Regions from separate parts of the Brenneria uluponensis genome, predicted to be linked through region 4. Evidence: riboswitches for the same ligand, from Rfam matches in the RefSeq annotation. Region 4 holds a riboswitch; each other region holds the start of a gene.
What was found. Region 4 has a riboswitch for thiamine pyrophosphate ahead of RS889_RS01215 (NUDIX hydrolase). Riboswitches for the same ligand answer to the same signal wherever they lie in the genome.
Positions count from the first base shown of each region.

Region 1: it holds a riboswitch for thiamine pyrophosphate, as region 4 does, so the genes downstream of both, thiC (phosphomethylpyrimidine synthase ThiC) here and RS889_RS01215 (NUDIX hydrolase) in region 4, are expected to answer to the same signal.
Region 2: it holds a riboswitch for thiamine pyrophosphate, as region 4 does, so the genes downstream of both, thiM (hydroxyethylthiazole kinase) here and RS889_RS01215 (NUDIX hydrolase) in region 4, are expected to answer to the same signal.
Region 3: it holds a riboswitch for thiamine pyrophosphate, as region 4 does, so the genes downstream of both, thiB (thiamine ABC transporter substrate binding subunit) here and RS889_RS01215 (NUDIX hydrolase) in region 4, are expected to answer to the same signal.

Region 1 covers NZ_CP135917.1:4,684,993-4,692,539, forward strand. Annotated here, with positions in the region: gene nfi (deoxyribonuclease V) at 1-126, opposite strand, end outside; gene hemE (uroporphyrinogen decarboxylase) at 123-1,193, opposite strand; gene nudC (NAD(+) diphosphatase) at 1,300-2,073, opposite strand; gene RS889_RS21860 (Rsd/AlgQ family anti-sigma factor) at 2,176-2,637, shown strand; TPP riboswitch at 2,752-2,867, shown strand; gene thiC (phosphomethylpyrimidine synthase ThiC) at 2,975-4,906, shown strand; gene thiE (thiamine phosphate synthase) at 4,906-5,541, shown strand; gene RS889_RS21875 (HesA/MoeB/ThiF family protein) at 5,543-6,292, shown strand; gene thiS (sulfur carrier protein ThiS) at 6,289-6,489, shown strand; gene RS889_RS21885 (thiazole synthase) at 6,490-7,272, shown strand; gene thiH (2-iminoacetate synthase ThiH) at 7,272-7,547, shown strand, end outside.
Region 2 covers NZ_CP135917.1:1,396,163-1,403,709, reverse strand. Annotated here, with positions in the region: gene RS889_RS06445 (glutathione S-transferase family protein) at 1-155, shown strand, start outside; gene trhP (prephenate-dependent tRNA uridine(34) hydroxylase TrhP) at 320-1,681, shown strand; gene psiE (phosphate-starvation-inducible protein PsiE) at 1,970-2,377, opposite strand; gene thiD (bifunctional hydroxymethylpyrimidine kinase/phosphomethylpyrimidine kinase) at 2,568-3,371, opposite strand; gene thiM (hydroxyethylthiazole kinase) at 3,368-4,162, opposite strand; TPP riboswitch at 4,199-4,301, opposite strand; gene RS889_RS06420 (VOC family protein) at 4,436-4,882, opposite strand; gene RS889_RS06415 (LysR family transcriptional regulator) at 5,243-6,136, opposite strand; gene RS889_RS06410 (NAD(P)H-dependent oxidoreductase) at 6,222-6,998, shown strand; gene RS889_RS06405 (ABC transporter permease) at 7,311-7,547, shown strand, end outside.
Region 3 covers NZ_CP135917.1:718,769-726,315, reverse strand. Annotated here, with positions in the region: gene tnaA (tryptophanase) at 1-44, shown strand, start outside; gene sgrT (glucose uptake inhibitor SgrT) at 146-310, opposite strand; gene sgrR (HTH-type transcriptional regulator SgrR) at 424-2,082, shown strand; TPP riboswitch at 2,124-2,309, shown strand; gene thiB (thiamine ABC transporter substrate binding subunit) at 2,352-3,335, shown strand; gene thiP (thiamine/thiamine pyrophosphate ABC transporter permease ThiP) at 3,311-4,921, shown strand; gene thiQ (thiamine ABC transporter ATP-binding protein ThiQ) at 4,905-5,615, shown strand; gene ivbL (ilvB operon leader peptide IvbL) at 5,726-5,821, shown strand; gene ilvB (acetolactate synthase large subunit) at 5,936-7,547, shown strand, end outside.
Region 4 covers NZ_CP135917.1:249,613-257,159, forward strand. Annotated here, with positions in the region: gene RS889_RS01205 (thymidylate synthase) at 1-670, opposite strand, end outside; gene RS889_RS01210 (nucleoside 2-deoxyribosyltransferase) at 673-1,128, opposite strand; gene RS889_RS01215 (NUDIX hydrolase) at 1,097-1,639, opposite strand; TPP riboswitch at 1,730-1,834, opposite strand; gene RS889_RS01220 (HAD hydrolase-like protein) at 2,396-2,785, shown strand; gene RS889_RS01225 (hypothetical protein) at 2,821-3,030, shown strand; gene RS889_RS01230 (NUDIX domain-containing protein) at 3,052-3,603, shown strand; gene otsA (alpha,alpha-trehalose-phosphate synthase) at 3,656-5,080, opposite strand; gene otsB (trehalose-phosphatase) at 5,077-5,850, opposite strand; gene RS889_RS01245 (HAD-IIB family hydrolase) at 6,855-7,547, shown strand, end outside.

The DNA.
Region 1 (7,547 bases), 660 kb from region 4:
TTGCTGCTCGAATCCTACATCAGCACCAGCGATATAAGCAGGTTGCTCAAACGGTAAATTATCACGGCAAATGACCTGTGATGCCTTGTCGAGTTGCTCTTCGCGCAGTGCCTGAATATCCATCATGCCATCCGATGATAGGGAGCCGATAACCGATGCACCGCATCAACAAAAATGCCTGGATTTTCAGGCGGCACATCCTGATGAATACCGTGTCCCAGATTGAATACATGGCCACTACCGGAGCCGAATCCATTCAGTATTGTCGCCACTTCCTGCTCGATCCTGGACGGAGAGGCATACAGCATGGAAGGATCCATATTCCCTTGCAGAGCGACACGATTTCCCACCCGATGTCGGGCCTCGGCAATATCGGTGGTCCAATCCAGTCCCAGCGCGTCACAACCAGTACCGGCCATGGCTTCCAGCCATTGACCGCCGCCTTTGGTAAACAGAGTGACCGGTACTCGTCGTCCCTCATGTTCACGCAGCAATCCATCAACAATTTTATGCATATAATGCAAGGAAAACTCGCGGTAATCTGCACAACTCAGCGCGCCACCCCAGGTATCAAAAATCATCACAGCCTGCGCACCGGCCTTAATCTGGGCATTCAGATACAATGTGACGCTATCCGCCAGCTTATCCAGTAACAGATGCAATGTATCCGGTGAGGTAAACATCATTTTCTTAATAACGGTGAAAACCTTACTGCTACCGCCTTCTACCATGTAGGTTGCCAGCGTCCACGGGCTACCGGAAAAACCAATCAGCGGCACGGCACCCGCCAGATTTTTACGGATAGTACGTACCGCATTCATCACGTAGCCCAGTTCCAGTTCAGGATCCGGTACCGGCAATTTTTCCACATCCGCATGACAAGTGATTGGCGAAGTAAATCTCGGCCCTTCACCGGTTTCAAAATAGAGCCCCAGTCCCATGGCATCGGGAACCGTGAGAATATCCGAAAATAGAATGGCCGCATCCAGATTATAACGACGCAGCGGTTGCAGCGTCACCTCACAAGCCAGATCGGCATCCTTGCACAGTGACATAAAATCTCCGGCCTGTTCCCGTATAGCACGATATTCCGGCAGATAACGACCTGCCTGACGCATCATCCATACTGGGGTCACATCCACTGGCTGACGTAACAGCGCACGCAAATAGCGATCGTTTTTCAGATCAGTCATATTTTTTCCTTTAGTATCAACTCACTGGCATCGTTATTATTGGCAACCATCTACAACCAAACCGTGTGACCACGAAATTCAGCGCCACCAGGTGTTACGAACCTGTTCAATCGTCAGCCTCGCGGCACAGCACTACGGTATCTTCAATCAGACGACGAGCCACCGTACCCGGTGGCGGTAATTCCGGCAACCGATCATAACGGAACCAGGCTGCATCCCGCAGTTCTGAAGGGTCTGCTTGCAGCTCTCCCCCCGCATATTCCGCCATGAAGGCCATCATCAATGAATGAGGGAACGGCCAAGGCTGAGAGCATACATAGCGCAGATTTTTGACATGGACATGACTCTCTTCCATGACTTCTCGCGCAACTGCCTGCTCCAGCGTTTCACCCACCTCTACAAAACCCGCCAACGTGGTATACATATTGCCGCGATGGCGCAAATGCTGGGCCAGCAGAATTTTATCCTGATGCTGGATGGCCACGATCACACAAGGAGCAATCTGTGGGTAATAACGTTCCTTACAGTGTGAACACAGGCAGGCCAGCTCTGTAGTACTGGTGTGCATTTCATGTCCGCAGTAGCCACAAAAGCGATGCGAACGATAGAACTCAGCCAACTGTACACCCCGTCCCGCCAGATGGAACAGACCGGCATCCTGACTCAGCAACTGACGCACTGATCCCATGCTGTCCGTCATAGAACGTGATACTAGCCATACCAGCACGCCCTGCCACTCGCCGATCTGGCGGGCGCGAAAATTCTGCAAATCCCATTGCGCGGCGGTTCCCTGCGGCAATTCGCCCTGTGGTAACCAGATCTGATTACCATGGCTGACGACCCACCAGCCGCTTTCATCACCTTTTAGTATCAGTTCCATACTTTTAATGCCTCACTCATTACCAGATTGACATTTTACAGCTATGTTTAATGGATAATTACACTGCTAACAGTCATCATTGATGTATGAAGGGAGTCAATAATGCTAAAGCAACTACAAAGTTTGACTGAGTATGTTGGCGGCAATAATGCGTTAATCGATCAGTGGCTACAAGCTCGTAAACAGTTACTGATCACTTACTATCACTTGGTCGGCATGAAGCCAAATAAAGAAACCCATACCCGTCTGGATGAAAAAGCGCTGGATGATTTCTGCCATAATCTGGTCGACTATCTTTCAGCTGGCCATTTCCACATTTACGAACGAATGCTGCAAGAAGTTGCCCCATTGAATGAAAAAAAGCGAGCGCTCGCCGCACAGCTCGATTCGATATTACAAGGCAACACACAGCAAATCATGGACTTTTATGATAGTCATCTGGTTGCCGCCATCGATCAAGATAACTGTTTCGAATTTCAGCAAACATTATCAAGCGTGGGGGAATCCTTGGCAATGCGCTTTACCCTGGAAGACCACATGATCCGGCTAGTATTTGAACAGTAAATCAGACTGAACTATCGATAGTGCAGGGCGCCTTTTCAGCTGATGTAACTTTTTGACACCAGGCCGGGCTCGGCATAAAGTGGTAACGTTTTATCCGCTCCAGCGTTTTGGAGCTATATCTTGTCGGAGTGCCCCGCACATATCATCGTGCACGGGCTGAGACCGTTAATTCGGGATCCGCGGAACCTGATCAGGCTAATACCTGCGAAGGGAACAAGAGTAATCCATTCTGTTGAACCCCAGCGCCATAGGCATTTATCCGGGTTCACACCCTGTCATTACTCCCTCCGAACTCCAGACAAGCAATCTTCCCATTCAGTATTTATAGGAACTTGCTATGTCTACAGAAAAGAAAGCCCCTGGTCGTCGTGAGCAACGCGCCGCCGCCCAACAGTTTATTGACACCCTTCGGGGTACCGCATTCCCGAATTCACAGCGAATTTACATTTCTGGCTCACGCGAAGATATCCGTGTTCCCATGCGGGAAATTCAGCTCAGCCCCACCTTGACTGGTGGTAGCCGGGAGAATCCCAGTCATGAACCCAACGAGCCCGTCCCCGTCTATGATACGGCTGGCCCATATGGCGACCCTGACGCTACACCAGACGTTCACCTCGGCCTGGAAAAAGTCCGGGCCGCCTGGATAGCCGAGCGCAACGACACACAAGCGCTTTCTCAGGTCAGTTCTGGTTTTACCCAGCAACGCCTGGCCGATGCAGGATTGGATCATCTGCGGTTTGAACAATTGCCGCAACCGCAGTGTGCCAAAACCGGCAAGCGGGTAACGCAACTGCATTATGCTCGTCAGGGGATCGTCACACCCGAAATGGAATTCATTGCCATCCGTGAAAATATGGGGCGTGAACGTATCCACAGTGAGGTGCTGCGCCAGCAACACCCCGGCCAAAGCTTCGGTGCCAACTTGCCCGACAGTATCACCCCGGAATTTGTACGTCAGGAAGTTGCCGCCGGACGCGCCATTATTCCCGCCAATATCAATCATCCCGAGTCAGAACCGATGATTATCGGCCGTAATTTTCTGGTGAAGGTCAATGCCAATATCGGTAACTCCGCCGTGACATCGTCCATCGAAGAAGAAGTGGAAAAGCTGGTGTGGTCAACACGCTGGGGTGCGGACACCGTGATGGATTTGTCCACCGGACGTTATATTCATGAAACTCGTGAGTGGATACTACGTAACAGCCCGGTTCCCATTGGTACGGTACCTATTTATCAAGCTCTGGAAAAAGTTAATGGCGTTGCGGAAAATCTGACCTGGGAAATGTTCCGCGACACACTGCTGGAACAGGCAGAACAAGGCGTTGACTATTTCACCATCCATGCTGGGGTGCTGCTGCGCTATGTGCCGATGACCGCCAAACGCCTGACGGGCATTGTCTCTCGCGGTGGCTCCATCATGGCGAAATGGTGTCTTTCTCATCATCAGGAAAATTTCCTGTATCAGCACTTTCGTGAAATTTGTGAACTCTGTGCAGCCTATGATGTATCCCTGTCATTGGGTGATGGTCTTCGCCCTGGCTCTATTCAGGACGCCAACGATGAAGCCCAGTTCGCCGAGCTCCACACGCTGGGTGAGCTGACCAAAATCGCCTGGGAATATGACGTTCAGGTCATGATTGAAGGCCCCGGTCATGTGCCGATGCAAATGATCCGCCGCAACATGACTGAAGAGCTGGAGCATTGCCATGAAGCGCCGTTCTACACGCTCGGCCCACTCACCACCGATATTGCACCGGGCTATGATCATTTCACCTCCGGTATTGGTGCGGCCATGATTGGCTGGTTCGGTTGCGCCATGCTGTGTTATGTCACGCCAAAAGAGCATTTGGGATTGCCAAACAAGGATGATGTCAAGCAAGGGCTGATTACCTACAAGATCGCCGCCCACGCGGCCGACCTGGCCAAAGGCCACCCTGGCGCACAGATCCGCGACAACGCCATGTCAAAAGCACGCTTTGAATTTCGCTGGGACGATCAGTTTAATCTGGCGCTCGATCCGCAAACCGCTCGCACTTATCACGACGAAACCCTGCCGCAGGAATCCGGCAAAGTGGCCCATTTCTGCTCCATGTGCGGCCCCAAATTCTGCTCAATGAAGATTTCCCAGGAAGTACGTGATTACGCCGCGCAGCAGGAAGCCGTGGCCCAGCCCATTGATGTCGGGATGGCGCAGATGTCAGCAGAATTCCGTGCCCGCGGCAGCGAGCTATACCACACTGCCACCAGTCTGCCACAGGAGGAATCCTGATGAGCCGCGTCTTCCCCTCCACCGCGGAACAGCTCGGGCTCTATCCGGTGGTGGACAGCGTGTTGTGGATCAACCGCCTGCTGAACGCCGGTGTGAAAACCATTCAGTTGCGGATCAAAGACCTGTCGGACGATCAGGTAGAGCCAGAGGTGATTCAGGCAATCAACCTGGGACGACAATTTCAGGCACGGCTGTTCATCAATGACTATTGGCGATTGGCGATCAAACATCAGGCTTATGGCGTCCATCTGGGACAGGAAGATCTGGATACTGCTGATCTCGCCGCCATTCATCAGGCTGGTCTGCGGTTGGGTGTTTCCACCCATGATGATACCGAGCTGGAACGCGCTGTTGCCGTCAATCCTTCCTACATCGCATTAGGGCACATCTTCCCAACGCAAACCAAAGCCATGCCGTCATCACCACAGGGTCTGCCTGAACTGACCCGGCACATCAGCGCACTCCAGGGGCGTTTTCCCACGGTTGCCATTGGCGGTATCAGTGTCGATAAGGTTCCTGCCGTACTGGCGACCGGCGTTGGCAGCATCGCGGTAGTCAGTGCCATTACCCAGGCACCGGACTGGCGTCAGGCAACCACCACATTACTTCGGATGATTGAAGGACGGGAGAAATAACGTGTTAAACGATCAGGAGTTTATGCGTTATAGCCGCCAGTTACTGCTAGAGGACGTCGGCGCTGAAGGTCAAAAAAAGCTCGCGGCCGCCTGCGTGTTGCTGGTAGGTATGGGTGGACTCGGTTCACCTGCGGCTCTGTATCTGGCCGCGGCAGGGGTGGGTAAGCTATTGCTGGCGGATAGTGACGAGCTGCATATTTCCAATCTTCAACGACAAATTCTCTACCGCACTCGTGATATTTCCCAACCCAAAGCCATGCTGGCTCAGCGTCAGTTGCAGGCGCTGAATCCCACTATTACCTGTGTGGCGCTTAACCGACGGCTGGAAAACGGTGTCCTGCAACAAGCGGTAGCGAAAGCCGATCTGATACTGGACTGTAGTGACAACATGGCCACTCGCCATGCTGTCAATGCCGCCTGCGTTGCAGCAGAGAAAACCCTGATCAGTGCCAGTGCGGTAGGACTCAGCGGTCAACTACTGGTACTGACGCCGCCTTATGCTCACGGCTGCTATGCCTGTCTGTATCCAGATGCCAGCGAACCGCAGCGTAACTGCCGTACCGCTGGGGTATTAGGTCCGGTGGTTGGCGTAATGGGCACATTACAGGCGCTGGAGGCTATCAAACTACTGTGTGGCCTGCCCTCTCCACTCAACGGCAAACTGCGCTTATTCGATGCCCGGCAGCATAGCTGGAGCACATTACAACTAACGCCTTCTCCAACGTGCCCGATATGCGGAGACCATCCATGAAAATCCGGCTCAATGAAGAAACGTTGGAACTGGAAAAACCCGTAAACATTGAACAGTTGCTCAATCAGCTGAACCGCCTCCAGCCCGGTACAGCACTGGCCATCAATCAGATCATCATTCCACGCAGTGCCTGGCATCAACATCAGGTACAGGAAGGGGATGACATTTTGCTTTTTCAGGCGATAGCAGGAGGATGAATGCTACATATTGCCGATACAACATTTTCATCCCGGTTACTGACCGGTACCGGGAAATTTGCCAGCGCGGAACTGATGCTGGAAGCGTTGCAGGCTTCCGGATCGCAATTGGTGACAATGGCGATGAAACGCGTGGATCTGACGGGCGGTAACGACGCTATTCTGGCCCCTTTACGACAGTTGGGCGTGAGACTGCTTCCCAATACGTCCGGTGCCAAAACCGCAGACGAAGCCATATTTGCTGCTCATTTGGCACGTGAAGCGTTAGGTACTCACTGGGTGAAGCTGGAGATTCACCCAGATATGAGGTACCTGTTACCCGACCCGATAGAAACCCTGAAGGCAGCAGAACAGCTGGTCAAAGAGGGATTTGTGGTACTCCCATACTGTGCTGCCGATCCGGTGCTATGTAAGCGTCTGGAGGAGGTGGGTTGTGCCGCGGTCATGCCGCTGGGGGCGCCGATCGGTTCGAACCAGGGTCTACAGACCCGCGATTTTCTACGCATCATCATCGAACAGGCACGGGTGCCGGTAGTGGTGGATGCTGGCATTGGCGCCCCCAGTCATGCCGCAGAAGCTATCGAGATCGGCGCCGATGCGGTGCTGGTGAATACCGCCATCGCTGTAGCCCACGACCCGGTAAACATGGCGCAGGCGTTTCGGTTGGCGATAGAAGCCGGAACGTTGGCACGGCAAGCAGGTTTGGGCCGCCGTCAACAGGTTGCCAGCGCTACCAGTCCGTTGACCCATTTTCTGCAACAGACAACAGAGGCAGTTGGCTAATGGAAACCCATTTTCAACAACGTTGGCAACAGTTGCACTGGGATGACCTGACACTGCGGATTAACAGCCAAACAGCCGCCGATGTGGAACGGGCATTGACAGCGGACCAACTCAGCCGCGATGACTTTATGGCACTGATCTCTCCAGCCGCCAGGCACTATCTCGAACCATTGGCACAGCGTGCCCAGCAGTTAACCCGCCAGCGATTCGGCAATACCGTCAGCTTTTATGTACCACTGTATCTCTCTAATCTGTGCTCCAATGATTGTACTTAC
Region 2 (7,547 bases), 1.1 Mb from region 4:
TGTATCAGTGGCCGGGTGTCAGCGACACCGTCAATCTTGAGCATATCAAAATTGGGTATTACAGCATTCTGTGGCTTAATCCCACCGGGATAGTGCCACAGGGGCCACACATTGATCTTGAACGCCCCCACAACCGTGCCGGGGTGGGTCGTTAAGCTGCCGTTTCCACGATCCCCCCTGCACGGCGTGGATTTATCCGCTTGTCAGCAGACTTTCTGTGTGCCATCTGCTGATTTTTTACCGCATAAGCGTTAGAATCGCCGCCTTTACTGCTCCCGTCCGGGGGCAGCCTGACTTGTGATCAGACTTGAGAGACATCATGTTTAAACCGGAATTACTTTCTCCGGCCGGTACGCTGAAAAACATGCGTTACGCCTTTGCTTACGGCGCAGATGCTATTTATGCCGGTCAACCCCGTTACAGCCTGCGTGTTCGTAATAACGAATTCAATCATCAGACGTTGGCCGAGGCGATCAATGAAGCCCACCTGCTGGGTAAAAAATTCTATGTAGTGGTGAACATCGCCCCTCACAACGCCAAGATCAAAACCTTTCTGCGGGATTTGCAGCCAGTAATTGAAATGAACCCGGATGCGCTGATCATGTCTGATCCGGGACTTATCATGATGGTACGGGAAAACTTCCCACACATGCCGATTCATCTTTCCGTACAGGCCAATGCGGTAAACTGGGCGACGGTGAAATTCTGGCAGCAGATGGGACTTAGCCGCGTGATTTTGTCTCGTGAACTATCGCTGGAAGAAATTGCTGAAATACGTACCCAGGTTCCAGACATGGAGCTGGAAATTTTCGTCCATGGCGCGCTTTGCATGGCTTATTCCGGACGTTGCCTGCTTTCCGGTTATATCAACAAACGCGATCCGAATCAGGGAACCTGTACCAATGCCTGCCGTTGGGAATACAAAGTACAGGAAGGCAAAGAGGACGATGCCGGTAATATCGTGCATATCCACCAACCGATCGCTGTAACCAATGTGGAGCCGACGTTGGGCATTGGTGCACCAACCGATAAAGTCTTCATGTTGGAAGAGAGCCAACGCCCTGGTGAATACATGAGCGCTTTTGAAGACGAACATGGTACTTACATCATGAATTCCCGCGATTTACGTGCGATTCAGCATGTGGAGCGCTTAACCCAGATGCAGGTTCACTCCCTGAAAATCGAAGGGCGAACCAAATCCTTCTACTACTGCGCTCGCACCGCACAAGTCTACCGCCGCGCCATTGATGACGCTGTTGCCGGAAAACCCTTTGATCCCACCCTTCTGCAAACCTTGGAAGGGCTGGCGCACCGCGGTTACACCGAAGGTTTCCTTCGTCGCCATGTCCATGAGGATTATCAGAACTACGACTATGGTTACTCGGTCTCGGACCAACAGCAGTTCGTTGGTGAATTCACGAGTGAACGCCGTAACGGGCTGGCTGAAGTGGCGGTGAAAAATAAGTTTACCTGCGGTGACAGTGTGGAAATGATGACGCCGGGCGGCAATATACAATTTACCGTGGAAGCGATGCAGAATGCCAAAGGTCAGGCTATTGATGTCGCACCCGGTAATGGTCATATCGTTTATCTGCCTGTACCGGAAGATATCTCGCTGGAATATGCTCTGTTGCTGCGCAATCTGCCGGGAACAACCACCCGCAACCCGCATGCGAAATAACAAACATTAAGTGTAAACAGCATGACTTTTAACATTTATTAGAATCAGATCACATCAATTGGCCTGACGACTGGTTACTATTGCGGCGCTGAGAAAATACAGAACGAAAAATAAGCGTAGTAAATACTACTAGGAACCACCTCCTTGGCCAGCTCAATCTCCCTTGAGCTGGCTTTTCTTTTTCGACTTATCGCTACATCTACGTTTCAGCGCTAACCATGACAACCGCATCCGACCACACCGGCCTACCGGATTTTCATCGATAGAAATCGAAAGCCCATTCTTCAACTACTCACGCTTCAAACGTTGGCTGTTAGCCAGATAAAGGGCTACCACCAATATCAGAATCGACGCGGCATAAACCAGGGTATAGGAGGGATTGTCATGATCGACAATAATCAAGCGCACGATAGCGGTGATACCGATATAAAGAAAATAACGTAGCGGGAAATGGTATCCCGACTGAAAATACTTCACGATCAACGCAATAAATTCAAAATACAGGAAATAGACCACCAAACTGTCAATCAGCATGTAGGAAGAGTCTTTCTCATTGCTGATCATTAACGCTGTCGCCAAATGGAGAGTTTCCTTACCAAGGAACACCACCAGAATAACAGCCAATAGCAACAATCCCACGCTGAGTATCACCTGCAATCCTCGTGCAATCATCACCACGCGTGTTGAACCCACCATTCATCTACTCCTTACCCAAACTGCGCCAAATAATATGGACGATTATTGTCTGCCTACCGCAGCTTAAATTGTTGGCACATCAGTGTAACGATAATTTGACACAGATCACAAAAATATTGGGGGCCATCAACACCGTCTAGATCTTTTTTTTATTATCTATCTGATTTTATTATGCCTTACATACCATAGGCTACCACCAGCGGTGGAAATGGTGTACCGGACCAATTCCCTTCCCGACCTCCAGTGAATCCGCCTGCTCCAGCGCTCCTTGCAGATAGGCTTTGGCTGCCATGACGGTGGCAGGCCAGTCGTTATAACGCGGGCGTAGCGCCGCCAGTGCTGCCGACAAAGTACAGCCAGTACCGTGAGTATGACGGGTATGGATACGGGGCGCGGTGAAACGTACCGGCTCGCTTTGTACCGAGAATAACCAGTCCGGACTCTCCTCATCACTCAGGTGCCCCCCCTTCATCAGCACCGCCTGACACCCCATCGCTAACAGTGCTTCCCCTTGCTGACGCATCTCCTGCTCATTGGCTGCGGGAGAACACGCCAGCAAGGCCGCCGCTTCCGGTAAATTGGGAGTGATCAGTGAAACCTGGGGTAATAACATCTGCCGAATGGCGTCGACCGCGTCAGCCGCCAGTAATGGATCACCGCTTTTCGCCAGCATTACCGTATCCAGCACCACATACGGCACGACATAGCGCCGCAAACGCTCGGCCACCACCTCGACAATATCAGTCTGAGCCAGCATACCTATTTTGGCGCTATCAATGCGTACATCGCTCAATACAGAATCCAGCTGAGCTGCGACAAAATCAGGCTCAATCCGGTAAACCGACTGCACACCACACGTATTCTGTGCCACCAGTGCGGTGATCACACTGGTGCCGTAAGCTTCCAGTGCGGAGAACGTTTTCAAATCGGCCTGAATACCGGCACCACCGCTGGGATCCGTACCGGCGATGGTCAGTGCGTTGATGCGTCTCATACCAGATCCTCCGCACGCAGGTGATATAAGTGGTCAAGAAACGCCGGGATAAAACTTCCCGGCCCTTGTACCTGTACTGATGCTCGTCCTCCAGCCAGTGCCATCACATGACACGCCGTCGCCACATGCGGCAAACGGTCACCGGCCAGCGCACAAAAGGCCGCAACCACCGCAGATAGCGCACAACCGGTTCCTACAACCCGTGTCATTATTTTATCCCCGCCGGGAATAGCCCAGTCACGATCACCATCCGTCACGTAATCCACTTCGCCCGTCACCGCGACAACGGTAGCAATACGACGCGCCAATTCACGCGCGGCAGGCAATGCCGTTAACGAATCGTTGGCGCTGTCCACACCGCGCCCCTGAATGTTTAGCCCGGATAACGCCATGATTTCGGAAGCGTTTCCCCGAATGGCGGCCGGTTTGAGTTGCAGTAGTTCACGGGCAAATTCAGTACGAAAAGTCAGCCCGCCAACCGCCACCGGATCGAACACCCACGGTGTTCCAGCCTGATTGGCACTGTTCACCGCGGCCAGCATAGCATCCGCGCGATCGCGCTCCAGTGTACCTACATTGATGAGCAACGCATCGGCCACCGCGCTGAATTGCGCCGCTTCGCCGGGATCAACCACCATCGCGGGCGAGGCGCCCAGCGCCAATAAGACGTTGGCTGTAAAACTTTGTACTACATCATTGGTCAGGCAGTGGACTAACGGCGCCAGATGGCGGAATTGAGTCAGGGAATCTGCGGCAACAGCGGCAGACAACAGCACAGGTCGAGCGTTCATAAATCTCCCAACCAGCATATCAAGAAGGCGGTAACCGATGAGATACCGTGACTTCCCTACGCTGGCATTATCCAGATCAGGTTATACGGGTAAATTCTCAGCCACCGCAATTAATGCAAAGGCACCCCGAGTCAGCAACGTATTATTGAAAGTGAAAAGATAAAGGTCAATAGCTGTCTACACCACCGGCTATAACACCAAAATCCTTATAAATCAAAAAATAACAATCATAATTATTTTTTATCATTGCCAATGGTGCTAGATGTTATAGCGTTAAATCTGGCATTGTGCCGGGAAATCATCAAACGGACGGCATACCCGTCGGCCATCGTCGGTCCGATGGTATACCGCTTCTACGTTGTACCCGTCCGGATCACGGACAAACGCGGCGTAATAGTTGGGATGATACTGGGTACGCAGACCGGGCTGGCCATTGTCGACGCCACCCGCCGCTATCGCCGCGGCAAAAAAGGCATCTACATGTTCCTGGGACGCAACGCTGAAGGCGAAATGCACTCGTGGGCGAGTGAGAACCTCACCGTGGAAAATCCAGAATTCACCACCAGGATCAGATGAACAACCGTACCCCGTCAGCACACCGAAGCTGACGGCAAATTTCATATTCTTGACCAGCTCATACCCTAATGGCCGCAGCGCCTGTCCATAAAACCGCCGACTACGGCTCAGATCCGATACCGGAATACTCAAATGATCCAGCATGCTTCCCCCCTGACGACGCAATCCAATGATTTTCCCTCACTCACTACAAATAATGGCAGGTTGAGCGGAATAACCAACATAGCCGCGTTCCCAACGGGAAAATATGATCCAGATCTATAAGATAACGCTTAGTTATTCAGTAAAAGTGACTTTTTATTAACTGTGCCCCACCAACGCAGACGACAGTAGTAAGAGAACGCGAGGAACTGTCTGGCGATGGTGATACTGGGTTATATTCGGCTACTTATCAGACGATTACCCAATTAAGAGATACCGTCTGGCTCAAGGTGGGATACCGCATCCAGGCGGAGATATCATGAGGTTGCATAATCACATTCAGGCAGAATGATCGTCCGAATATCACACCGAAGCAGCAATGAACTCCCGCAACCATTGATGCGCGGGATCGCGATGTAAACGTTCATGCCAAAGCATAAACATCTCGAAACCGGGTACCTCAAGCGGCGGTTCAACAACCTGTAGCAGCGAGTTATTCCTCACCAGACGTGAGGGTAACATCGCCACAAGATCAGTATTCGCCAACACTGACAGAACAAACAGGAAGTGAGGTACAGAGAGCACAACCCGGCGCGTCAGACCCATCGTCGAGAGCATATTATCTGTAATACCCTGAAATCCGCCTCCATCCGGCGATACGATCACATGGTCAAGCGCACAGAATTGCTCAAGCGAAGGCCGTTTTTTCAGACGCGGATGGTTAGCTCGGCTGGCCAACACATAACGTTCCGCAAACAGCACACGACGGCGCAAACCGGAGGGGGCGCCCCCACTGGAGTGAAAGGCCAGCGCGATCTCTCCCTGCTCTGCTTGCCTGGCAATACGTGACGGTACCGTTTCAACAATGGCCAACCGGGTGCCAGGTGCCGCTGAACGTAATCCGCTCAATGCAGGCTGTAGAATTGTCGATTCGCTGTAATCAGAAGCGGCCACACACCATGTCTGTGTGGCCATTGCGGGATCAAAGGGCGCGGACGGTAATATGGCGTGCTCAAGGGACTCCAGCGCTTGCCGCAGGGGTTGGCGTAATTCATCCGCTCTGGCGGTTGGCTTCATCCCCCGTGGACCCGGTAACAACAAGGGATCCCCAAAGATATCTCTCAATTTGGCAAGTTGAACACTGACCGATGGCTGGGAGAGATTCAAACGCAACGCCGCCCGGGTCACATTATGTTCCTCAAGCAATGCATCAAGAGTCAGTAACAGGTTGAGATCCAGCCGTCTGAGATTAGTCATGGCAATACCTGGTATGTTTTAAATTCATTTCTATGATACCTGATGGCGGTCTACTCTACGCGCATCACACCATGGAGATACTATTATGAATATTTTTATTGTTTATGCCCATCCTGAATCTCACTCTTTAAATGGCTCGCTAAAAGACTTTACGGTCAAACATCTCGAAGATGCTGGACATACTGTCCAGATATCGGATTTGTATGCCATGAAATGGAAAGCGGTGCTTGATGCCGACGATCGCACTGACAGACAAGAAGACGCCCCTTTTAATCCTTCACTCGATTCCAAGCACGCATTCGAACAAGGAACGCAGAGCCAGGACATCGCACGCGAGCAAGAGAAATTACGTTGGGCGGATATGGTTATTCTGCAATTTCCCTTGTGGTGGTTCTCCATGCCAGCGATTCTCAAAGGATGGGTAGACCGTGTCTACGCATATGGCTTTGCCTATGGTGTTGGAGAACATTCAGATACCCGTTGGGGCAATCGTTATGGAGAAGGTGTAATGACAGGGAAACGGGCCATGTTGGTTGTGACCACTGGTGGGTGGGAATCCCATTACAGCCAACGGGGCATCAATGGTCCGATGGAAGATCTTTTGTTTCCCCTCCAGCATGGAATATTGTACTACCCTGGCTTTGACGTTCTTCCCCCTTTTCTGGTCTACCGTACCAGCCGTATGGACGCCGATCGGTTTTCACAGACCTGTAATGAACTCAGTGTGCGTCTGGATAACCTGGAGAGTGAAGTCCCCATCCCTTTCCGAGCACAAAATGCAGGGGAGTACACTATTCCGGAACTCACGCTAAAAACAGAGATTGCGCCGGGTCAATCTGGCTTTTTGGCACATAGAGAGTAACGATGGCACCGCTATAGTGACGCGCTATGTACGCTCCATTATGGCGGGCATCAACCAGTGTCAGTCAATAATATCCAACCCTGGATTTCTGGCGGAATGGTGGAAAAATCGACCACATTCGGCAGAGCTCTCCTTACCTAAAATAGCTCGTTTTAGGCTGCAAAAATAATGCACATAGGTGCAAAGCAGTCACTGAATCGTCATAAAGCCTCTATATAGTCCTTTCTGTCTGAAACCAGAAAAGGGATAAGCCAAGTGATACCTGAAGCGGTTAACCATGTAGAACCTTCATGGTGGTGCAAGTTACGGCACATGCTTGCAATCGCTCGCCACGAGCCGGCTAATTTAATTGGTGTCGGGCTGATATTGCTGTTCGCCTGGATTATTCTGGCGCCGGTATTGTCCATTCTGTTCGACGCTGTCGTGGTACAAAACGGTGATAGCGTACGTGTACATGCTACCGAAGGCGCTTTTACCTATTACTATCTGCTGCGCACCCTGGCGTCGCGGATGTCTGACCTGCTACTCTGGACACCGCTGATCAATACC
Region 3 (7,547 bases), 470 kb from region 4:
CGGTATTGCGTCACTTTGTCGCCCGGCTGAAACCGGTGGAATAACCCGAAAAGAGCAATAAAAAAAAGCCAGCGAAGGAATTCGCTGGCTGGTGACATGCACCATTACTCAGAATACACAGATTATTTCCATTCACACCTCTGGCTCACAACCAGCGGCGATACTCTTCTTCAGAAAGGGTTTCAATCTTCCATTGCGTGGCCTGTTGTAATAGATCCATCCGCTGCTGAACAGATAACCAACCACACCATTTCGCCTTGCAGGTTGAAAAGTAATGTTGATAGAAGCTGTACAATCGGAATGAGTCCATAATCCATCTCCTGATTTTTCACTAAATACCTTTTAGCCTTTCACTAAGTCAAAGTATCGACGTAATATAGGGAAAGATATATTGATGACTTTCAGTCGCGGAGTTCCCCTTTTATGTCGTCCACTCGCCTGCAACAACAGTTCATCAGGTTATGGCAATGCTTTCAGGGACAAACTACTGAAACTACCCTGCAGGAGTTAACCGGGGTTTTGAGCTGCTCACGCCGCCACATTCGATCCCTGCTGGGTGCCATGCAAAAACAGGGTTGGTTAATCTGGCACGCTGAAGTCGGTCGGGGGAAACGGTCAAAACTCACGTTCCTCTATACTGGCCTGGCGCTGCAACAGCAACGGGCGGAAGACCTGCTGGAGCAGGATCGTATCGATCAGTTGGTGCAACTGGTGGGCGATAAGGAAACCTTACGACAAATGCTGTTGTCACATCTGGGTCGCAGCTTCCGTCAAGGCAAGCATTTACTACGTATCGCTTATTACCGCCCGATGCGTAATCTGCTACCTGGTACTGCCTTGCGGCGTTCAGAAATGCACATAGCCCGTCAGATTTTCAGCGGACTGACCAACATAAATGAGGAAAATGGGGAACTACAACCGGATCTGGCCCACCACTGGCAGCAAATTTCGCCGTTGCACTGGCGTTTTTATTTACGCCCGGCGGTCCGTTTCCACCACGGTCGCGAGATGACCATGGACGATATCGTGACGTCTTTGAGCCGGTTAACCTCACTGCCCTTGTTTACTCACATCGACAACATCACATCTCCCACGCCTTTTGTGATCGATGTTCGACTGCATAGCGCTGATGTCTGGCTGCCGTGGCTACTGGGTAGCGCTTCAGCCATGATTGTGCCGCAGGAGTGGCGAACACTGCCGGATTTTGCTCATCAGCCTATTGGTACCGGCCCCTATGCCGTGGTGCGCAATAGTCATAGTCAGTTGAAAATCACCGCCTTTGACGACTATTTTGGCTACCGCGCCCTAATTGATGAAGTCAGTATCTGGGTATTGCCGGATACACCTGAGGTGATTTCCTGTGCAGTCCAGTTACAAAACGACGACTCTCCGAACGACAAACTGGAAAATCGGCTGGAAGAAGGGTGCTACTTTCTGCTGTTCGACCATCGCTCTTCCCTGACGTCATCACTGGAAATGCGCCGCTGGCTATGTCAGGTACTCAGCCCGGTAGCCATACTCAATCAAGCCAATAGTCTTTATCAGAGTAATTGGTCACCCGCTTACGGGCTGTTGCCACGCTGGCACCATAGTCAACTGAGCCTGTTACAGGACAAGCCTCAGGGACTGAGAGAACTGACGGTAACGTTCTACCGTGAACATCTGGAATATCAGGATCTCAGTGCCATTATGCAGAAACTGCTGGCACAACATGGTGTCACGTTAAACGTCCAAATCATCGATTATGACGATTGGTATCAAGGCAAGGGTACCAGTGATATCTGGCTCGGCAGCGCCAATTTCTATCTGCCACTGGAGTTTTCCCTGTTCGCCATGCTGTATGAACTCCCCTTATTACAACACTGCCTGGATGAGGATTTGACGCAGGATGCAAAACGCTGGCGGGAAGGTTCTCTGTCACCCACGGAGTGGAGCCAGAAGCGGGTGATAAACCACCAGATTCATCCGCTGTTCCACCACTGGCTACAGTTACAAGGGAAACGCAGTATGCGTGGTATTCGTATGAATACGCTGGGATGGTTTGATTTCAAATCCGCCTGGTTTGTGCCGCCAGAAAACTGACACGGCACTTTTCCTTATGTTACGAAGTCTTTACAATACGTCCGTTCTCAACGGGGTGCGATAAAAACCCGATGGCAGACAGCCATTGACGAACCTGGCAACCAGGTTGTCATTCCCGCCCAAACGGGGAAATTCCGTCTGCCGCCATGTCGTTTCTATCGCTGAGAAAATACCCGTCGAACCTGATCCGGTTAACACCGGCGGAGGGATTTGAGAGTGCTTCCTGCTGACTCAAAGACCTTTGCCACCCTAAACTTCAGGAGTGCAAAGTGTTGAAAAAATTATTGTCCTGTCTGTTATTGATTTCCGCCCCCGTTTTCGCAAAACCAACGCTAACGGTGTACACCTATGACTCCTTTGCCTCGGAATGGGGCCCCGGCCCGGCAGTCAAAAAAGCATTTGAAAAGAAGTGCGACTGCGAGCTGAAATTCGTGGTATTGGAAGATGGCGTCTCACTGTTAAACCGTCTGCGGATGGAAGGCAAACACACCAAGGCTGATATCGTGCTGGGGCTGGACAATAATCTGGTGCAAGCCGCCGCGCAGACCGGATTGTTCCGCCAGTCGGATATTGATACCCATGCGCTAACCGTCCCCGGCGGCTGGAAAAATACCACCTTCATTCCCTACGATTACGGCTATTTCGCCTTTGTTTACAACAAAGATACGCTGAAAAACCCGCCGAAAAGTCTGCATGAACTTATCGACAGTCCTCGACCATGGAAAGTTATCTATCAAGATCCGCGGACCAGCACGCCAGGCTTAGGTCTGCTGCTGTGGATGCAGAAAGTCTACGGCGATCAGGCACCACAGGCATGGAAAAAACTGGCCGCGAAAACCGTTACCGTCACCAAAGGCTGGAGTGAGGCCTATGGTCTGTTCCTGAAAGGCGAAGCCGATCTGGTACTGAGCTACACCACATCTCCGGCGTATCACATCATCGAGGAGAAAAAAACAAATTACGCCGCTGCCAATTTCAGTGAAGGACATTATCTGCAAGTAGAGGTAGCCGGTCAGTTGGCTTCCAGTAAACATCCTCAGTTGGCGACACGTTTCATGCAGTTTATGTTGACGCCAGCATTCCAGCAGATCATCCCCACCACCAACTGGATGTACCCGGTGATCAAGACCGAATTACCCGCAGGTTACAACGCACTGACAATCCCGGCCCACACGCTGGAATTTACACCACAGCAAGTAGCACAGCAGCGCAATAACTGGATTCAGGCATGGTTACGCGCCGTCAGCCACTAGTACCCAGTTGGCTATGGCCCGGCTTGCTGGCCACGGCATTACTGGTTACAGCAGCCGCACTGGCATTTGGAGCATTGTGGCAGCAGGCCCCGACAAACCAGTGGCTCGCACTGTGGCAGGATGATTACCTATGGCACGTCATCCGCTTCACGTTCTGGCAAGCGCTGTTGTCCGCCCTGTTTTCGACGGTACCGGCGATCTTCCTGGCGCGAGCGCTATATCGCCGCCGCTTTCCCGGCCATCGTTGGCTACTGCGTCTGTGTGCCATGACACTAGTATTGCCGGTGCTGGTGGCTGTATTCGGCATTCTCAGCGTCTACGGTCGCCAGGGATGGCTAGCGCATTTACTGGCATTGGTGGGCGTTGAATACCGTTTTTCTCCCTACGGTCTGCGAGGCATTCTGCTGGCGCACGTGTTTTTCAATCTGCCATTGGCGACCCGCCTGCTGTTACAGGCACTGGAAGGTATTGCCACCGAACAGCGACAATTGGCTACCCAATTGGGCATGCGTGGCTGGAATTACTTTCACCTGGTGGAATGGCCGTGGTTGCGCCGCCAGATTCTGCCCGCCGCTGCGCTGATTTTTATGCTCTGTTTCGCCAGTTTCGCCACTGTCCTGTCATTAGGCGGTGGGCCAGAGGCGACCACCATCGAACTGGCTATCTATCAGGCACTGAGTTTTGACTACGATCCAGCACGGGCCGCCTTGCTGGCGCTCATTCAGATAGTCTGTTGCCTTGGCCTGGTACTGCTCAGTCAGCGTTTGGGTAAATTGCTGCCGGTGGGGTACAGCCAGCAGCAACACTGGCGCGATCCACAGGATAGCTTACTGAGTCGAAGCGTTGACACGCTGTTGATTGCGGCAGCGTTACTGCTACTGTTGCCGCCGCTGTTGGCCGTTATCGCCGATGGACTCAATGCTTCACTGCTCGAGGTTCTGCGGCAACCCGTACTGTGGCAAACGCTATTCACCTCACTGCGTATCGCGCTGGCAGCGGGAGTCGTATGCGTCATACTGACCATGATGTTACTGTGGAGCAGCCGTGAGCTTAAGTTGCGCCAGCGCCTCTTTCTCGGGCAATTGATGGATCTGAGCGGAATGTTGATTCTGGCGATGCCCGGTATCGTGCTGGCGACCGGCTTTTTTCTGCTGCTCAACAATACGTTTGGATTACCGGAGTCGCCTTACGCCCTGGTCGTCATGACCAATGCCTTGATGGCAATCCCTTATGCGTTGAAAGTGCTGGAAAACCCGATGTATGACGTGGCAGAACGGTTTAATCAGCTGTGTTTATCGCTGGATATCCGTGGCTGGCAACGATTGAAAGTGGTCGAACTGCGGGCATTAAAGTTCCCCATCACACAGGCGCTGGCCTTTGCCTGTGTGCTCTCAATTGGTGATTTTGGCGTCATCGCCTTATTTGGCAACGAACAGTTCCGCACCTTGCCGTTTTATCTTTACCAGCAGATTGGCGCTTATCGCAGTGCCGACGGCGCGGTAACCGCCCTGCTCCTGTTGTTATTATGCTTTACCCTGTTCACCCTGATTGAAAAACTGGCGGGCCAACATGATCATTCTCGATAAACTTGTCTACCTCTACCAACACCTGCCAATGCGCTTTGATCTCCGGGTACAACCGGGGGAACGGATAGCTATCCTGGGCCCCAGTGGGGCAGGCAAAAGCACCCTGCTAAGTCTGATTGCCGGTTTTCTGATGGCAGACAGCGGCCAGCTACGATTGAACGGCCAGGATCACCGCACCACGCCACCGGCTAAACGGCCGGTCTCGATTCTGTTTCAGGAAAATAATCTGTTCCCCCACCTCTCACTGAAACAAAACATCGCGCTGGGCCTCAATCCCGGTCTGAAACTGAATGCACAACAACAGGAAATCCTGCGCCATATCGTACAACAGGTTGGACTGACACCGATGCTGGACCGACTTCCATCGCAGGTTTCCGGTGGTCAGCGGCAACGTGCCGCGCTGGCCCGTTGCCTGATCCGCCGGCAACCGATCTTGCTGTTGGATGAACCCTTTTCCGCACTGGACCCGGCATTACGCTATGAAATGCTGGAACTACTGGATACCGTGTGTAGTGAACGGCAACTCACTCTGCTGATGGTTTCTCATAATCTGGAAGACGCGGCCCGCATCGCCTCACGCACAGCGCTGGTGGTGGATGGACATATTTACTATGACGGCCCAACGCGTGATTTGCAGCAGGGCACAACGGAAGCGGCACGAATTCTGGGTATTTCCCTTCGTGAAAATAAATAAATGTGATCCACAACCGGTTTTTGTGTATTTCCCTCATCGGGGTAGTGTTTATTTTTCACCGGCTATGTTTATATAAATCCGTTCATTAGTAATTAACCATAAGGTTCTCCGTGAAACACACTTCCTCCACTTTCGCTCTACTAAGCACCGCGTATGACGCGGTCGTCGTCGTGCGCGTGGTGGTCGTGGTCGGCAGCGCGCCGTAACGGGTTCCGAATCCAGAAAAGATTCCCAAACCCCGCCGGCGCAAGCCGAGCGGGGTTTCTTATATCCACCCTCCCCGCTCTTTCCCTGCACCGGCTCTGATAAAGGATATGACTATGCGTTATACAGGAGCTGAGCTGATCATCCGTCTGCTGGAACAGCGAGGCATCACCACAGTAACCGGCATTCCCGGTGGTGCCGCATTGCCGTTATACGATGCGTTGGGGCAAAGTAACATTATCCGTCACGTACTGGCCCGCCATGAACAAGGGGCCGGATTTATTGCTCAAGGCATGGCTCGCGCCAGTGGTAAAGCTGCGGTTTGTATGGCTTCCAGCGGCCCAGGTGCCACCAACCTGCTGACCGCCATTGCCGATGCCAAACTCGATTCCATTCCGCTGGTATGCATTACAGGTCAGGTCTCTTCCAGCATGATTGGTACGGACGCGTTTCAGGAAGTAGATACCTATGGCATCTCCATTCCGGTAACCAAGCACAACTATCTGGTGCGGGATATCAACGAGTTGCCTCGCGTCATTGAAGATGCCTTTCGCATTGCGCAATCAGGACGACCAGGCCCGGTGTGGGTAGATATTCCCAAAGATGTGCAGACTGCCAGTATTGAGTTGGCAGAATTGCCCGCCATTCGTGCCAACGATACACCGCCGGACGTCAATCCTCAGTCTATCCGTCAGGCAGCAGCGATGATTAACGCCGCGCAACGTCCGGTGCTTTATCTGGGAGGCGGCATTATCAGCGCCGCAGCACACCGACAAGCGCGTCAACTGGCCGAACGTTCCAATCTACCCACCACCATGACCTTGATGGCGCTGGGGGCCATACCGGTAGACCATCCGCTATCATTGGGTATGCTGGGCATGCATGCAGCCCGATCAACCAATCTGATTCTACAGCAGGCAGATTTGTTAATTGTGCTGGGAGCTCGGTTTGACGATCGCGCCATCGGTAAAGCCGAACAATTCTGCCCGGATGCCAGTATCATCCACATTGATATCGATCCGGCTGAACTGGGCAAAATCCGCCAGCCGCATGTCGCACTGAACGCGGATGTCGCCCAAGCGTTGGACCAGTTACTACCGCTGATCGAATCTCAGCCACGTGAAGTCTGGCGTGGTGCGGTGCAGGCACTGCAACGAGAGTTTCCGTTCAGTATGCCCAACAGTGATGACCCGCTGAGTCACTACGGTTTAATCCGCGCCGTCGCACAGGAACTGGACGACAATGCCATTATCTCCACCGATGTGGGTCAGCATCAGATGTGGGTAGCGCAATCCTATCCATTACGCCGCCCGCGCCAGTGGCTGACCTCCGGGGGGCTGGGAACGATGGGATTTGGCCTGCCTGCCGCTATCGGCGCGGCATTGGCGGAGCCGCAGCGTACAGTGGTGTGTTTCTCTGGTGACGGCAGTTTGATGATGAATATTCAGGAAATGGCGACCACCGCGGAAGAAAATCTGAACGTAAAAATTGTACTAATGAACAACCAATCGCTGGGACTGGTGCATCAACAACAGGATATGTTCTATCAGAAACGCATTTTCGCCTCCGATTATCGCTATCAAACCAACTTTCTGGCCATTGCCGCTGGGTTCGGTTTTGCTGTCTGTGATCTGAATAGTGCCGCCGACCCACAAACCGCGCTGCGGGAAGCGTTACAGCGTCCGGGACCGGCGCTGATCCACGCCTTCATTGATGTCAATGAAAAAG
Region 4 (7,547 bases):
GTTTCAACGTATCATCGTAGACATGAAGCGATCCAACTTGATGAGTATAATGACCAATTTCACACCCGATTCTTGATGCAATATATTCTTGTAAGAATGTAAATGAAAAAATATCATTTAACAGACCAGTATAGGCATCATTTGCTCGCATGAAACCAACCATATTGAGTTTCCCGTCACGTAATAATAATTGCAAACCTAACGTACACGATACATCTATATTTCGCCTAAAAAGATCTTCTTCGGCGCTAAAAATCTGGAGAACCACGCGCTTGCTGTCTGCATCATCATTCTTCAGAATATCGATTGCTCGTTCAATCTGATCCAAAGCATTCGCACCATAATATCTTAATCTGGCACCATAGCCTGTTCCGGGCAGGGACTTTCCATCAGGGCTATAACGCTTCATTGAGGGTGCATAATAAGCAATGAAGTCTACGTCATTTTTACCAGATAAATACCACAATGCCTCTGCGTAGTTGAAAACAATATTTTGTCTTCGTTCTGTATTAAGACAGAAGCGGGCAGTTGGATTATTTAACCGCACATTATAACCAATTATTTCATATTCTGAATGCCCGCGAGGGGAGTTGTAGTATTCATATTTAAAACAGACTTGACGAAGAGTTGCCTTATACAATTGGGTCAAATCATTAAAACTTTCTGGCATACTTATCCCCTCTTTTCAAGACGTTTGATGGCTTGTTCAATAATCTCTGGATTTATTGAGTTATTTTCATATTCTATATATTCGACTTGGGTGATTTGATTTAATCCTTGTACAAGGTATGCATATGTCTTTTGTGTTTCCAGCAACATGATTATGGGCTTACCTAAGGCGGAAGCCCAGCCAAGTTCTATATGAGTACCGGGTGATACCGGTGAACCCGGAAAAGCGACGAAGCAGTCACAACGAGAAATTTCCTCATAATCCTTTTTTGTACAAGCATCAGGTGTCATGAAATCTTTTCCCCAATTCTCTCTCCGATGAGCGGAGTGAACATTCCACCCAATATTTTCAAAAAAAATAATTATTCTGCTAAATAATGTAATGCTTTCATCTGACATGATACCGCTACGGCTATTAACAAGTGATTTAAAAGGTCCGGCCAGAAACATTCGTCTCATTTTTTTCTCCTTCTTTAACTGAGCAATGTAAATTATAGGCTTTAAAAGCAACCTCTCTCACTTGATCTGCCAATAACCCATCAAAATTAAAAATTCCATCCGATATATGCACCCATTGGCAGTCAGTCGCGTCATCGCCAGGCCTTAGTTCACCATCAATATATTTGCACCGCATCGCAATTAATACATAATGATGATGTTTTCCCGTTAAGTCATAGCCGATAACTTCCACAATATCTACCAGCGCTTCAATTTCAGCAGTGATTCCAGTTTCTTCCATGAGTTCGCGTAAAACCGCGGTATGCAAGCTTTCTCCAGGTTCAACTGAACCTCCCGGATAACCCCAGGTGTCTTTCTGTGGTTCTTTACTGCGCTTAACAAGGATCAATTCATCGTTACGGAAAGTTACAGCAATGACCGCAAGGCGAGGTGCGGATAGTGAAGACGGATGGGGGTATTTTTCTGGCTTATTGGACAACGTTGTTAAGGTTTCTGACTCTCTTGGTGACATAGAACCTCCAGTAATTAATTACAGGAGACCCGAGTACGGAGTGAAAGGGTAAGAGTGAAAAGACACTTGCCTTACTGATGTTTTATGAAGTGACTGATACTTGTCCTATCCCTACGCCGGTATTACCCAGATCAGGTTCAAAGAGTTTGGATGACTCCATCTCAGCCTTTATATAAGGCACCCCTTGGATAATTAATCTTTACATCCTCAACGGCATTAAGTCAACTTGCTCTGTGTATATTCATATAGCGACATAGGGTTAAGTATATATACCGGTTACTCTTCTCATTACAGGTGTGTTGGCTTTCTTCGCTTATCACAATCACTACTTGAGTGAGCTATCAGGGATTTGCTGCATTGCCGTCTTCCTGTAACTCGAATTGTTTAAAGTACATTTAATATTTAATCAGTTACGAATCATATTAATCTTTTTATAACCGCGGAGTTACTCCCAATTGGCGTGCTTACTGAGATTGGTGAAACTTATCATGAATCTACTGTCTCAATAGGTTTAATTGTTACTAGATATGCTTGGGTAGTAGCGATATACCTATTAAATCTCCCACCGGAGTCTCTTTTTCCGAGCTGGATAACGATTTTCTTTACTATATTCATAAATTATTTCGGACCCCTCATATTCTGCGGAAGCGATTTTATTATTTTCCGAGAATGACTATCGGCAGGCAGGTAATGTAGTTATTCAGAACGATATTTCCTGGTTAAAAGAACATTTACAATTGATAAAGGTATAACAATATGGGAAATGTTTTTTCTGGCTTTTTATTTGACATGGATGGCATGCTCGTGGATTCCACCGCTGTGGTTGAGCAAACTTGGAAGACGTTTTCATTGGAGCATGCGCTGAATTATGGCGATGTCATTGCCTTTGCTCATGGCAGACGTACCGAGGAAACAGTAACTCATTTTTTGGGCGCCTCAAGGCTGTCGCAGAAAATCACCCATGAGATCGAATACAGAGAGACGATAATGACGGCAGGCATTACCGCTGTGCCCGGTGCTGTTGATGTTCTACAGTCCATTCAGCCGGCACATTGGGCGGTAGTTACCTCGGCCAGCCGTCAACTGGCTATTAACCGCTTATTGGCCGCGGGCTTGCCGCTACCTCCGCTGCTGATATCAAAATAGGAAAACCGGATCCACAAGGCTATCTTCTGGGCGCGATGAGAATGAAATTGGATATAAAAGATGTTCTTGTTTTTGAGGATGCGCAAGCCGGTATGAAAGCGGCGATAGCCAGTGGCGCTTCATTAGCTATTATTGGCGATGTCGACTGTAAATCGAAACGTGTCTGGGGAACCTTACCTGATTTTAGACAGTTCAGGGGTGAGCTTTGCGGTGAACGTTATCAGGTCGATATACTCAATCATTGATCGTCACGGAGGAAATGTAACGTGAAAAATATTCCTGCTATTGAAGCATGGGGAGAGGCGCGAACTGTTCATTCGAATCCGTGGTTTTCCGTACAGAAGACCAGTCTTACGCAAGAATTGATGACGAAAACTTTTTTTTCTGTACATCATGAGCGGCCAGCTGTTGGTATTCTGGCGGTGAAGAATGAACGGATTTTGCTTATCCATCAATATCGTTATCTGACGGGCAAAGTGGTCTGGGGAATTCCCTCCGGTGGCGTGGATAAAGGGGAAACTGATGTCGACGCCGCCAGACGAGAATTGTTGGAAGAAACGGGTTATTCAGCCTCTTCAGCTGTTCAGTTGATACGTTACTACCCGACATATGGTTGTAGTGATCAGCAATTTGTTATTTTTTTGTGTCGTGACGTGACATTTGTTGGGCTGGATGATGAACAGGATGAAGTGATCGAGGCCCGGTGGTTTTCTGCGGGAGAAATTATGGCGTTAATTACATCAGGTGAGATGATTGATGGGCTGTCGCTGACGCCATTACTGTTCTATTTTGCCACTGAAACGGTATTACTGAAATAAAAAACCCGCAAAGATACCTCCAATGCGGGTTCTTATTTTCGCGCACTTGCTATCAGGCTTGTCGCGGTAAAGTGGCAATATCCTGTGTCAGGTTATACCGTTCGTGACAACGATCTGTGGCCTGTAGGTCGGCAATAAATGATGTGCGCCAGTGCTGAATATCGTTTTGCTCCAGGACAGACATCATCTCGCTGTGACGTGATATTCGCTCCGCCAGCGACATGGTTAATGCCCGGTTCAATGCATCGGCGACCTCATTCTTATCGTAAGGATTAACGATCAATGCTGACGTCAGTTCATTGGCTGCGCCGGCAAATTTCGACAACACCAGTACGCCGGGATTCGCAGGATCCTGGGCGGCTACATACTCTTTCGCTACCAGATTCATCCCATCCCGCAATGGTGTTACCAATCCGACGTCAGTTTGACGGAATGTTTTTATCAGTAGCCGACGGTCAAAATGCTGATTGAGGTAATAAAGTGGTGTCCAGCCCATCGTCCCGTATCGGCCATTAATCCTGCCAGCTTCAGTTTCCAACAGGTGACGAATATCTTGATAAGCCTGCACTTCTCCCCGGGACGTCGGGGCTATCTGGGTGTAGCGGATGTTGCCGTGATGCTGTGGATAATTTTCCAGTAGCGCCTCAAAAGCCAGAAAACGTTCCGGTAGGCCTTTGGAGTAATCTAGTCGTTCTACCGCGATAATGTTTTTCATATGGCGCAGGTCGCGTTTGGCCTCCTCCAATCTGGCAGGAAGTGGACCTTCAGCCATTTTGCGGATACTATCCGTTTCAATACCGATAGGATAAACCCCGGTAGTGAATACTTTGCCAAATGCAGTGTAGGTGTTTGCGCTGAGCGCTTGCACGCGGGTCAGCATCGATAGACATTCAATAAATGCCTGACGGTCATTTTCCGTCTGGAATCCCAGCAGATCGAAATCACAGAGTTTTTCCAACAATTCCTCATGCGGTGGCAACGCGTTAAAAATTTCTGGCGTTGGGAAAGGGATATGCAGGAAAAAACCGATCTGGTTCTTCATACCCAAATCACGGCAAGCTGCACCAAACGGCAACAGGTGATAGTCGTGAATCCACAACATATCATCGTCTTTCACCCAGGTATTCAAATGCTTGGCCATCATATCGTTGACACGGCGATAACCTTCCCATGCGTTACGGTCATAAGAAACCAGATCGAGACGATAGTGAAAAGCGGGCCACAGCACTGCATTTGAGAACTGACAATAATACTGATCATAGTCCTGCTGACTCAGACTAAATGAAGCAAATGTGATGCCTTCTTTTTTCTGCACTTGCGGCGGTTTTTCTTCATCACTGATCTCGCCATTCCATCCGAACCATATACCACCACTACTGCTCAGTGCGTCCAGAATACCGACGGCAAGGCCGCCAGCGCTTTTTTTCTTGCCATCAGGGATAGCAATCCGATTAGATACGATGACTAAACGGCTCATAATCCTTTCTCCTTACCGATATTGCTTGTGCATCGGTGTTGTTGTTGTTTGAGCCACTGGTGTACTGCTGCAACATTATTGAGCCGAAAATGCGCTGCAGTTTCTCCCGGTCCTACTTTGATGGATAGACCGTTCAGCGTGTTGACCTGGTGAAAACCGGCTTCATCTGTCAGATCATCGCCAATAAATACCGGGATACGGCCAGAAAAAGGGTGTTCCTGCATGAAGGCACCAATGGCCGTACCTTTATCTACCCCATGTGGCTTGAGTTCCACCACGCATTTCCCAGGTTGCAACATCAGTTGCGGATAGGCGCGGCAGAGAGATTCCGCCAGTATCAGAATGTCCTGTTGGTATTCAGGAACCTGGCGATAGTGCAATGCAAACGCGATACCTTTGCTTTCCAGCTTACTGCCAGGGAAAACGGACATCGCTATAGTGAGTCGCTCCTTTAGGGCCTGTAGCATTCCTGTTGGTAGGGTAATCCGATGTACCTGGCCCAGACTGTCACGTCGCTCTGCACCGTGCACTCCTGCCAGCGGTAACGTCAGAGGTGCAAGCAGATTATCCAGTTCTGACACAGCGCGGCCTGATACCAGGGCCAGAGCACCATTACTGTATTCAGCGAGGGCATGTAGCGTGTGGAGAACCGAAGAGGGAATGACAACCTGCTCTGGTGTGGGCTTTATCTCCGCCAGGGTACCATCCAAATCAAAGAAAAAAGCGTAATTATCTTGATGTAGTGGGCTAACTGGCATGTCGTCAGTCATGTTCCCGTTCCTCCTTTATAATATTTTTCAATGCGTTAAAACTGGGTGCGCCGAATTGCCGTCAGCCCCATATATTCTTATTTCTCCTGGTGACTAATCATTACTGTGTTAAGTATAGACCTTGAGCCAGGTTATGCGATACGAAGCCGGCCACTGTAACGTCAGGCCAGGGCGCGTGTTGGTGGAGATTCTGACCGTCAGAATAGTAGAAAAATGATACCACAAGCGGTGCGTAAGAACCGCTGGGTGTAGTTTTCTGGCGACAACTTACTGTTCATGCGTCTCAAAAAGGAGACGGATAATTCATTGAAATATAATAAATAATTTATTTTTGAATTAAAGTGTCTTTTATCTGCGACATATCGGGTGATCTCCCGTTCATTCCTAAGGTGGGTAGGTTGAACAGTAAATAGTGAAGTAATAAAAAATTCTTTACTTATCAACCGATAATTCAAGGTTACTCCTTTCGTTCGACTCTTGTTTGATATTTTGGCATAATATGTGCTTAAATTAACGCGTAGATGCTCATTCCACCTTCTATGTTTGCTCCGGCTTCATAAACCTGGGAATGACGCAGAGCCGTTTACGGTGCTTATCGTCCAACACCATATGAAGGATATCTTCATTGGACTTTTCGGACATGACGTTGAGTGAGGCACCACAAATTGTCTTATAGACCTGATTTTATTTAACGCTTGTCGTTTATCGGCAAGCGTTTTTTTTCGTGTCAGGGAAAGCCATTAACCGCGTAGCAGTATTTTGCCCTGGCAGCTCAGCCGCTGTTCACTGGCCGTCGCTTGAACCGTATCAGAAAGATCGAATAGCGTAATATCAGATCAACACTGATGAAGCTTGTACCACGTTATGCGACTTACCGTAGTAAAACGGTAGAACGGGCATTTCACCAAGTTAAATCAGAGGCAATTTATCCCCTTTCGTATTTGTGAACCTCATGTTAAAATACGTTATATATTCTAATATATAACGATAGGAGAAAGGTACGTGTGAGAACTTATATCTTTGATTTAGATGGGACTATAGTTACAAATGGCAAAGTTATACATGATGTTATTGCTAACAAAATTTCATCATTAGCTGATAAGTATACTGTGATATTCGCTTCTGCAAGGCCAATCAGGGATATGTTGCCGCTGATACCAGAAAATCTCCGAAATTGCCTGATGGTTGGATGTAATGGAGGTATGGCATGGGAGAAAAACGCGTTTGTCTTTTCACATACTTTTGCCGATGAAAAAGCAAAGAGAATAGTTAGTTTCCTCAAGGCAAATAAGATCCCTTATGTCTTGGATGGTAACTGGAAATTTTCAGTATCAGACATAAGCCATGACTTCCATTCATATATAAGATCACTATCAGAGAATGAAACGAGTGAGGAATATATTTTTGATAGTGGTATCACTAAAATATTAGTTTTGGATGGATGTTCAAGAGATAAAATAAACACATTCTTCCATAACGAAAATTTTAATTTTAATATTCATCATCATAGGAATGAAAACATTTTTGATATTACACCTCAAGTGGAGAATAAGTACTTATCTTTGTCTAAACTGGGTGTGAGTTTTGAAGAGGCGATTGTTTTTGGGAATGATGAAAATGATTTTGCTATGTTGGATAATGCTCGGCTTTCTGTTTTCGTCGGTGCTATGTCTGACTACCCGAAAGCGACATTTTAC